2 regions of the Rhizobium sp. SJZ105 genome follow, and region 1 is predicted to be linked to the other one. Evidence: predicted binding sites of a transcription regulator. Region 1 holds the regulator's gene; the other holds the start of a gene.
What was found. Region 1 encodes LexA, which represses DNA repair genes until DNA is damaged. Its sites were predicted from a motif close to TGTTCNNNNTGTGTTCNG; they were not measured.
Positions count from the first base shown of each region.

Region 1 (5,504 bases):
TCTTGATCTGACCGCAGTTGGTTGCGACCGCGAGATCGGCGATGGTGGAATCTTCCGTTTCGCCCGAACGGTGCGACATGACGGCGGTGTAACCTGCCTTGTGCGCCGTTTCGACTGCGTCCAGCGTCTCGGAAAGCGAACCGATCTGGTTGACCTTGACGAGGATGGAGTTGGCGACACCCATCTTGATACCGTCGCGAAGGCGGGCGGAGTTGGTGACGAAAAGATCGTCGCCCACCAGCTGGCACTTGTTGCCAATGAGATCGGTCAGCGCCTTCCAGCCATCCCAGTCGTCTTCAGCCATGCCGTCTTCAACGGAGATGATTGGATATTTCGCGACGAGTTCGGCCAGGTATTCGGCCTGCTCGATCGGCGAACGGGTCTTGCCTTCGCCTTCATAAACGTAATTGCCGTTCTTGAAGAATTCGGTCGCCGCACAGTCGAGACCGATGAACATGTCGTCGCCTGGACGGTAGCCAGCCTTTTCGATCGACTTCATGATGAAATCGAGTGCTGCCGGCGCGCTTTCGAGACCCGGTGCAAAACCGCCCTCATCGCCGACATTGGTGTTGTGGCCCTGTGCGGACAGTTCTTTTTTCAGCGTATGGAAGACTTCGGAGCCCATGCGCACGGCTTCGCGAATGTTTTCTGCACCGACCGGCAGGATCATGAATTCCTGGAAGTCGATGGGGTTATCGGCATGCGCGCCGCCGTTGATGATGTTCATCATCGGAACCGGCAGCAGATGCGCGTTCGGGCCGCCGACATAACGGTAAAGCGGCAGGCCGGAGGCTTCAGCGGCAGCCTTCGCAACGGCGAGCGACACGCCGAGGATGGCGTTGGCGCCGATGCGCGACTTGTTCGGCGTGCCGTCGAGCGCGATCATCATCTGATCGATCTGGATCTGGTTTTCAGCGTCGAAACCGCCAATCGCGTCGAAGATTTCTGTATTGACGGCTTCGACCGCCTTTTCCACGCCCTTGCCGAGATAACGCTTGCCGCCATCGCGCAGCTCAACCGCCTCATGCGCGCCGGTGGAGGCGCCGGAGGGAACGGCGGCACGGCCCATGGAGCCGTCTTCGAGATAAACGTCGACTTCAACGGTCGGATTGCCGCGGCTGTCGAGAATTTCGCGCGCGATGATATCGGTAATGGCAGTCATGGTCTCTCCCTTGGGAATGGAACAGATATTTTCCGTCGCCTGTCTTAGACGATGGCGAAGAAATTACAATGACGGTGGGCAGCGGAAACGGCCCGCCCGCCATTAAAATCGATTGGCACAAAAGTGCCCGCCGTCACGGTCAGCCGATCAGGCTTTCGTAATCGCGTCGAAAGCCAGAAGCTTTTCGAGCAGTTTCGGCATGTCCTTCAGGTGGACCATGTTAGGGCCGTCTGACGGCGCATTGTCCGGATCCTCATGGGTCTCGATGAAGAGGCCGGCCACGCCAACCGCAACGGCCGCACGCGCCAACGTCTCGACGAATTCGCGCTGGCCACCTGTGGAGCCGCCCTGCCCGCCCGGCTGCTGCACCGAATGGGTGGCATCGAAAACGACAGGTGCGCCGAGCGCTGCCATGATCGGCAACGAGCGCATGTCGGAAACCAGCGTGTTGTAACCGAAGGACGCGCCGCGCTCGCACAACATCACATTCGGATTGCCGCTCTCATTGAGCTTGGCAAGCACGTTCTTCATGTCCCAGGGCGCCAGAAACTGGCCTTTCTTGACGTTGATGACGCGGCCGGTCTTGGCGGCAGCAACGAGAAGATCGGTCTGGCGGCTGAGGAACGCCGGAATCTGCAGAACGTCCACCACCTCGGAAACGACGGCGCATTGCTCTTCCGTGTGGATGTCGGTCAGAACAGGAAAACCGAATTCCTTCTTGAGATCGGCAAAAACCTGCATCGCGTTATCCAGGCCGATGCCGCGTTTTCCGGAAAGCGAAGTGCGGTTCGCCTTGTCGAAAGAGGACTTGTAGACAAGCCCTATTCCCAGCTTGTCGCAAAGCTCCTTCAGGACGCCAGCGATCATGAAGGCATGTTCGCGGCTTTCCATCTGGCACGGACCGGCAATCAGCGAAAACCGCTCGGTATTCGAGAAGGAAACCTTGCTGGCGCCGTCGCCGGCAGTGACTTTAAGATTGTTCGTAACGCTCATCATTTTTCCTCGAAGGCGAAGGCAACGCCCTGACCGGGTGCCGCGGGCACCACCAGACGGCCGTCCGCTTTTGCGCAGGACACGCCATTAGCAGCAAGCACCGCCTCTGTCACGGCAAGATCGTGTGAAGAAAAGACGATGCCCGCGCCGCGCAATCCGCCTTCGTTGCCATCCTGAGCATTCAGGGTCTGCCCGCCGAAAGGCGGTTTTCCGGTCAATCTGATGCTGGCATTGCCGGTCGCGAAAACCATATCACCGCCCGGAGACCATTTGCCTTCACAGCCAAACACCGTCTCGATCAGGCCCGCCACCTTCGCATCGCCGCCGGTAAACAGGACGATTTCACTGAGGCCGGTGACACCATTGGCGTGGCGCTCCAGCATGGTGCGATCGCCCGGAAGGGCTTGAAGCCGTTGACAACTGAACAAAAAGAAATCCGCGGCCGCCCCGCTTGCCGCAAAAGCCAGCCGGAACGCCGCCTCGCCTTGCGAGCCATCCGGCATCCGAACAGGCCGCGAAAACTCGAAAACATCGCCCGCCGAAAGGCCGGCTGCCCGAAACCGCTCATGGTCAACCAAGGCGTCTTCAGTCTTGGCAACAAGAGCCGAAAAACCCTCCTGCCCGTCCCGTTGCCGGAAGGCCACATCCCTGCCGGTGAATACATCACCCCTCTCTATTGAGGCATTATATTTAGCCGGATCAGCAATTGCGAGCGGCTCCAGATAGGTGCCATCGGCGAAAAATACGCAGGCATTTTGGGTGCCGAAAGGATGCAGAGCCTCCGGCGCAACCGTAAAGCCAAGACTGACGAGGCGCTTCACGGCGACGCCTATGACTTCCACGGGCAAAACGAGATGGTCGACGCTATAGGGTTTCGTCATGAAAATGTATCCTGCTGGCCTTCCGCTCGGAGCATGCCGGGACGGGTTTGACCGCACAAAAGCACAATTGCGTGCTATGAGGCAAATCATCACAGCAACGGATGGCACCTTCACGAAATTTTAGGGGATTGCAGAACACATATGGAACATATAGTGTTCGTTCTGTATTTGTTTCGCGACTTCCACTACGATTCTAAAGGGTGTTTTCCTCATGCTCACGCGCAAACAGCAGGAATTGCTTCTCTTCATTCATGAACGAATGAAAGAGTCCGGCGTGCCGCCCTCCTTCGATGAAATGAAGGACGCACTCGATCTTGCTTCGAAATCCGGCATCCACCGCCTGATAACCGCTCTCGAAGAGCGCGGGTTCATTCGTCGGCTACCGAATAGAGCTCGGGCGCTGGAAGTCATCAAGCTGCCCGAGGCTTATACGCCGGGTGCAAGGCCGCAGCGCGGCTTTTCGCCGAGCATTATCGAAGGCAGCCTTGGCAAGCCCAAGACGCCGGAACCGGCCCCTGCCCCCAAGACGCCGGCCAACGATCTGGGCGGGGCTGTCACCGTGCCGGTCATGGGCCGCATCGCTGCGGGCGTGCCGATTTCCGCCATCCAGAACAACACCCATGATGTGGCCGTGCCAGTAGACATGCTTGGCACGGGCGAACATTACGCTCTTGAGGTCAAGGGTGATTCGATGATCGAGGCCGGCATTTTCGACGGCGACACAGTCATCATCCGCAACGGCAACACCGCCAATCCCGGGGACATCGTTGTGGCTCTGGTGGATGACGAGGAAGCCACGCTGAAGCGCTTCCGCCGCAAGGGTGCCTCCATTGCGCTCGAGGCGGCAAACCCAGCCTATGAGACCCGTATTTTCGGGCCCGACCGGGTGAAAATTCAGGGCAAGCTGGTGGGGCTGATCCGCCGCTACCATTGATCTTATCGAACCGAACGTGCTCACTTTACATTAGGCGTCATCGTGAAGATGGCGCCTATATATGGTTTGGCTGTTTCCAAACGTGGCGTGCTTTAGCGGGTGCACGAGGATATGCGCCATTCAGCCTATGCGCGTTGCCCTTTCCAAACTAAGTTCCTGCTCCATAAAGATGCTTCGGTTTCGCTACAGGCGTGGTGGCGAATGGGCTGCTCGCTGTAATTGTCGAAGCGATCCCATCCGCTGTTTTTTAGCGACGTTGTTCTGTCGTGTTGCGCAGTCAGATTTTAGTAGTCACCAAAGGGTGACTTATCGCAAGCCGCGCTCTCAGTGACCCCACATCACCATTCATCAACGGCGTTTATGGGAGCCATGGATAATTTTCGATATTCCGTGAACGCTTGGCAGGTGTAGAAATACGCGTCATATCCGGGAGATACGCGATGTACGATCTTTATATAGCCAACAAGAACTATTCTTCATGGTCGCTGCGGCCGTGGGTATTGATGCGCACGCTCGGTATCGCCTTTGATGAAAAGCTCATTCCGTTCGGCGAAGGCGTCTCCTTCTCCTCCTTTTCGCCGACGGGCAAGGTGCCCTGCCTGGTCGACGAGGGTATGACGGTTTGGGAAACGCTTTCGATCGTCGAATATCTTGCCGAAAGACACCAGGGTGTCTGGGCAAGCGACAAGCATGCGAGGGCCTGGTCGCGTTCGGCCGCAAGTGAGATGCATGCCGGCTTTTCCTCGCTGCGCAATCTCTATCCCATGTCGGTGGGCATTCGGGTCAAACCCAGGGGCGGCGATGCCGGGCTTAAAGCCGATATAAAGCGGATCGATGCGTTGTGGAGCGAGGGTCTCACAAAATTCGGCGGGCCATATCTCGCCGGTCAAAAGTTCACGGCGGTCGATGCTTTCTTCTGCCCGGTTGCATTCCGTTTCCAGACCTATGGCAGCGCGGATCTTTCGCCAGCAGCGAAAGCCTATTGCGACCGGCTGCTCGCCCTGCCTGCCATGCAAGAATGGTACGAGGCCGGTTTGAAGGAGAGCTGGCGCGACGCTGGTCATGAAGAGGAAGTTGGCGAGATCGGCGAATTGACTGAAGATTTGCGCGCCAAGGCCCGATGATCCATGCTGGCGGCTGTCATTGCGACGCCGCCAGCAGCCGGATGATGGGCTGCGGCAGATCACGGTCGAAACGTCCGCTTTTCCAGTCGTAATAACGGTGCTGGCTCCAGGGCCTGTCCGTTCCGGCGATTGCGGCGCGCAGCCCGCTCGCCACACCCTCCTCCCTCTTGTTAGCAAAATCTATTTCCACAGAACCGAGACGCCGCAAGATGTCACGGCTGAGCAGGAGTGCACCCGAGCGGCACTGCGAAAAAGAGGTTCTGCGGGAAACAACGACGATATCGGCAATATCGCAGGCTTTTCCGGCGAAGCGGCCATCGTCCAGAACGACGATCCACTCTCCGCTTGCGGCGCTCGCTACGCACCATATGTCTTTCCTGCAGGTGAAGACGCCAACTTTGGCGTCTTTG
Region 1 covers NZ_VIUP01000001.1:523,157-528,660, forward strand. Annotated here, with positions in the region: gene eno (phosphopyruvate hydratase) at 1-1,162, opposite strand, end outside; gene kdsA (3-deoxy-8-phosphooctulonate synthase) at 1,310-2,155, opposite strand; gene FB593_RS02670 (VOC family protein) at 2,155-3,036, opposite strand; gene lexA (transcriptional repressor LexA) at 3,248-3,970, shown strand; gene FB593_RS02680 (glutathione S-transferase family protein) at 4,411-5,094, shown strand; gene FB593_RS02685 (ComEC/Rec2 family competence protein) at 5,111-5,504, opposite strand, start outside.

Region 2 (5,504 bases), on a different contig from region 1:
ACAGTCGTCGTCTCGGAAACCTGCTCTTCCGAAGTCGGTTCCTCGTGTTCGGTCTCTGCGCTCTCGTCTTCCGTCACCGCTTCAGAAGCGGCCGGAGCGGCAGCACCGGTCTGGTTGGCGAGGAAGGCCTGCGCCTCTTCCGCCGTTACCTGATCGGCACGATAACCGAGACCCTTGAGGATTTCTTCCATGTCGTCGAGCGTTGCGCCGAGAATGGAAAGCATCGCGGTCGTCGTCGTGAAACGGCGGCCGTCATAAGCGCCTTCCGGACGCGGCTGCTGACCGGGCTTCCACTGCAACAGCGGACGGATGAGATCGGCCAGACGCTCGAGAATGTCGATACGCACGGCGCGCTTTCCGAGGAAACGGAAACCGGCGAGCTTGTAGAACATCCGCTCGAAGGTCGGGTCCGTCACGACAGAGGTGCGACCGGCGGCCAGCACCGGAATGAGATCGCCGTAACCCGGCTTGCCGAGACCATCGTTCTTCAGCGCCCAGAGCAGCGTGACAAGCTCCGCCGGAGCTGGCTTGAGAAGCGCGGGCAGGAAGACGTGATAGGCGCCGAAACGCACGCCGTAGCGGCGCATGGAGGCACGCGCATCCTGATCCAGCGACTTCACGTCTTCGGTGACGTCACGGCGGAACAGGACACCGAGATTTTCGACCAGCTGGAACGCCAGCCCCTTCGCCAGACCCTGAAGGTCTTCGGCGCGCGAAATATCGTCCAGCGGCTTCAGCACGGTCGCAATCTGATGATTGACGAAACGTTCGACGCGCGCCAGCGCATGATCGCGGGCATTGCCGCTCAACTGCTCGTCGGCAAAGAGGATCACGCGCGGCTTCATGATATTGTCGCCTGCCGAAAGGCGGGCCACCGGTTCGCCCAACCAGCGAACCAGACCATCGGAGCTCAAAGCGAGATCACCGTTTCCGCTGGCGTGCAGACGCGCGGCACGCGCCTCGTATTCGAGCGCGAGCGCCTTCTGCGCAGCAGCCTGCACGGCCTTCTGATCCGGCCCTTCCATTCCCGGCACCGGCGTGAACCGGAACCCGGCCAACTGGCCGACGTGATGTCCTTCTACGAAGACATCACCATTTACACTGATTTCAGCTTCAAGCATCGCATTCTCTCTCAGGCGCCTCATGAGCACAGATGTCCTGCGATCAACAAAGCGTTTCGTCAACCTTTCATGTAGAGCATCGGACAATCGATCTTCGATTTCCCGCGTCTTTTCTTGCCAGTGTGTCGGATCGGCAAGCCATCCTGGGCGGTTCGATACATAAGTCCATGTTCTGATCTGCGCAATCCTTGCAGACAAGGTATCGATCTCTCCATCGGTACGATCGGCGCGGCGCACCTGTTCGCCCATGAAATCTTCGTTCACCGTGCCACGTTTTACCAGATCGAAATAGAGCGTTGAGATCAGATCAGCATGTTGAGCGGGCGCAATGCGGCGATAATCCGGAAGCGCGCAGGCCTCCCAGAGTTTTTCCACCCGCGCCTCCGTCGTCGCCACGTCTATGATTTCAGGGTAGCGCGACAGATATTCGAGCGCCTGCTGGTCGATCGCCGGCAAGGCCCGTGACAGTCCCTGGATCGCCGGGGCGGCTTCGAGGCTCAGACGCAGATTGGTGATGGAGGAAAAATCGAAATTTTTCGTCCGCCATTGCAGCACCTTCACCGAGTCGAACTGATGGGTTTCGATACGCTCCACCAACTCGTCGTCAAATGGATCGACACGCCCCGTCACGCCAAAGGTGCCATCGCGAAGATGGCGGCCGGCGCGGCCGGCGATCTGGCCGATCTCGCCCGGATTGAGATTGCGGAACTGATAGCCGTCGAACTTGCGGTCCTGCGCAAAGGCGACATGATCGACATCAAGGTTGAGACCCATGCCGATGGCATCCGTCGCCACGAGATATTCGACGTCGCCGGACTGGTAGAGCCCCACCTGGGCGTTGCGCGTACGCGGCGAAAGCGCGCCCATCACAACGGCTGCGCCACCACGCTGGCGACGCACCAGCTCGGCAATGGCATAGACCTCTTCCGCCGAAAAGGCGACGATTGCCGTGCGTTGCGGCAGGCGGGTTATCTTCTTCTGGCCCGCATAAAAAAGCTGCGACAGGCGCGGACGTTCGACCACGGTAATTCCCGGCAGCAGCTTTTCGAGGATCGGGCGCATCGTGCCCGCGCCCAGAAGCAGCGTTTCCTCCCGCCCGCGCAGATGCAGCACGCGGTCGGTAAAGATATGCCCGCGCTCCAGATCACCGGCCAGCTGCACTTCATCGATGGCGACGAATGCGGCCGTTGTCTCGCGCGGCATGGCTTCCACCGTGCAGACGGAATATTTGGCTTTAGGAGGGGCGATCTTTTCTTCGCCGGTTATCAGCGCCACATTCGGCGCGCCCACCTTTTCGACAAGACGGGTATAGACCTCACGCGCCAGAAGGCGCAGCGGAAGGCCGATGACACCGTTGCCATGTGCCACCATGCGCTCGATGGCGTAATGGGTCTTGCCGGTATTGGTGGGGCCGAGAACGGCCGTGACACCGCGGCCGCTCAGGATCATGGGGCGAAAATTCAACGTACTATCCGTGAATCGACTTCATCTGCTTGCTGTACCGCCCGCCATTCACTGATACGGGCCGCACACGCAACACACATGGCAACGCCCGCCGACAAAGGCAATAGGCCTTGTCCGCAAAGTGGTAACAGGTCCTTCCCCGCCGGAATTTTCCTTTTTGATTCAGATACTTGAAATATTAAAAAGAATCCGGCGAAACCGGAATTGATTCGGATACGGAACAGTCTGCGAACGAATCGAATACGAATCGCTGACTCCAATGGATTCAGCTTTTGTTCTCCGCAACATCTGGTTGGCAGATGCCTGCCCTATACCAGATTGTGAATCCGGGTAAGCCTTGTCCGGATTCAGCTTTGCGGCACCGGCTTCCGGCGGAAAATACCGCAATCGACTGTCAAGCGGCAATCGCTGGAAAGCCGCTCCGGCACAGGCGGGAACGGCAGTATCAGAGCGCCTCGCCGGCAAGCAGGCGCGGCGCGCCCGCATCTGTCGTACCGGCAGCCTGACCGATGAAATAGGATTTCAGACCCGGCAAACGATCGACTACACCCAGACCGAAATCACGCATGACGCGAATGGGACCGACATCATTGGAGAAAAGCCGGTTCAGCACATCCGTCGTCACACCCATCCGCAACGTGTCGAAACGCCGCCAGGACTGGTAACGATCGAGAACGTTGAGAGAGCCGATATCAAGGCCGAGACGGTCGGCCTCGACCACGGTTTCGGCCAGTGCCGCAACATCCTTGAAGCCGAGATTGAGGCCCTGACCGGAAATCGGGTGAATTCCATGCGCCGCATCGCCGGCAAGTGCAAAACGTGGCGCGACGAAGGAACGCGCCAGCGTCAAGCCCAGCGGAAAGGCGCGACGGGGACCGACGGGACGGACCGGACCGAGCTTGTGGCCGAACCGGCGTTCAAGTTCCTCCTCGAACACCAGATCGTCGGCAGCAACCAGCCTGTCGGCATCGGCCGTACGTTCGGTCCAGACAAGCGAGGAGCGGTTCCCTTTCAAGGGAAGCACGGCGAAAGGCCCCGACGGTAAAAAATGTTCCTCCGCGCAGCCCTCATGCGGCCGCTCGTGTTCAACGGTGGTGACGATCCCGGACTGATCGTAATTCCAGTGCACGGTTTTTATTCCTGCCATATCCCGCAAAGCCGAGCGGACCCCATCGCAGGCTATGAGCAGTCGCGCCTCAAGCGACGAGCCGTCGGAAAGTGAAATAGCCGTCGATTGCGGGCCGGCGGAAAAGCCGGAAACACTGAGACCATGGCGGATTTCGACGCCGAGGCGCTCACACAGGCCTCGCAGCGCACCCACCATCGCGACATTCGGGACCATATGAGCGAAGGGCCTGCCCTCGTCCACCGCGCCATCAAATGTCAAAAACACCGGGCGAACCGGATCGGCGGTCTTCGAATCGGTGACGATCATCTTGTGGATCGGCTGGGCCTCCGGCTCGATCTCGTTCCATATGCCGAAAACGTCGAGCATACGCGTGGCCGCCGCGATAATGGCGGAGGCGCGGACGTCCTTCTTCCAGACATCCTCGGGAGCGGCTTCAACCACCTGCACATTAAGATGTCCGGCTGCCTGCTTAATTGCGACAGCAACGGAAAGGCCGACATAACCGCCGCCTGCCACCACCACGTCCAGCATCGCGCTTCTCCTCAAATCTTGTGCACGCATCATCGGCGCACTATAGACCATGTGACGTCTTCCTACAGCCGGAGCAGGCCGAAAAAATGTCGCATCCCTCGCAAACGTCAGATCCGATGGCCAATCTGATCTCCACACTCGATCTCGAGAAGCTGGAAGAAAACCTGTTTCGGGGTGAAAGCCCGCAAATCGGCTGGCAGCGCGTTTTCGGCGGCCAGGTCATCGCGCAGGCATTGATCGCAGCTCAACGAACCGTGGATGACGACCGTTTCGTTCATTCACTGCATTCCTATTTCATGCGCCCCGGCGACCCGCTGGTGCCCATCCTCTACCAGGTGGAACGCATTCGCGACGGTGCAAGCTTCTGCACACGGCGCGTGGTCGCCATCCAGCATGGCAAGGCGATTTTCTCCATGTCGGCGTCGTTCCAGATCGTCGAGGACGGCTTCGATCATCAGATAAGAATGCCGGATGTGACGCCGCCCGAAAGGCTGATGAGTGAAGATGAGATGCAGGCGGCCTTCCTCGCCAACGCACCCGCTTCGATCCGCAAATACTGGAGCAACAAGCGCCCGATAGAGATCAGGCCGGTTTCGCTGACCCACTATATTTCGAAGGAAAAGCTGGAACCGCAGCAGGATATCTGGGTTCGCGCTGTCGGCAATGTGCCTGACGATCCACGTTTCCAGTCGGCCATTCTCGCTTATCTCTCGGATATGACATTGCTCGACACGTCGCTCTATGCCCACGGAACGACGATCTTCGATCCGGCCATTCAGGTGGCGAGCCTCGATCACGCCATGTGGTTCCACCGTCCCTGCCGGCTGGACGACTGGCTGCTCTACACGCAGGACAGCCCCAGCGCCTCGGGAGCACGCGGTTTGACCCGTGGCAATATTTTCACCAGACAGGGTGAACTGATCGCCTCCGTCGCACAGGAAGGTTTGATCCGCAAAAGGGCAAATGCTTAAATAATGCGCTTTTTTAAAAAATCGCACATTTAATAGACGAAAATTGCGCCACCCAATGCCCGTTTTTCAGACGCCTGTCATATAATTTTTATATTTCAATAACTTAGAGGCCGCATCAAAACTGGCACGCCCCTTGAATGTATGTCCGTAGTCGCTGTTACTGATCTGCCAGCGCGAGGAGAGTCGGCTCCGTGCCGAGGACAAACAAAGGATGGGAAACCAGATGAAAATTGTGATGGCCATTATCAAGCCGTTCAAGCTGGATGAAGTGCGCGAAGCGCTCACCGG
Region 2 covers NZ_VIUP01000004.1:141,060-146,563, reverse strand. Annotated here, with positions in the region: gene FB593_RS15600 (helicase-related protein) at 1-2,570, opposite strand, end outside; gene FB593_RS15590 (ubiquinone biosynthesis hydroxylase) at 3,031-4,383, opposite strand; gene tesB (acyl-CoA thioesterase II) at 4,332-5,216, shown strand; gene FB593_RS15580 (P-II family nitrogen regulator) at 5,428-5,504, shown strand, end outside.
Region 2: a site for LexA is predicted at 2,802-2,819, ahead of FB593_RS15600 (helicase-related protein). Genes of this name have one in related genera too.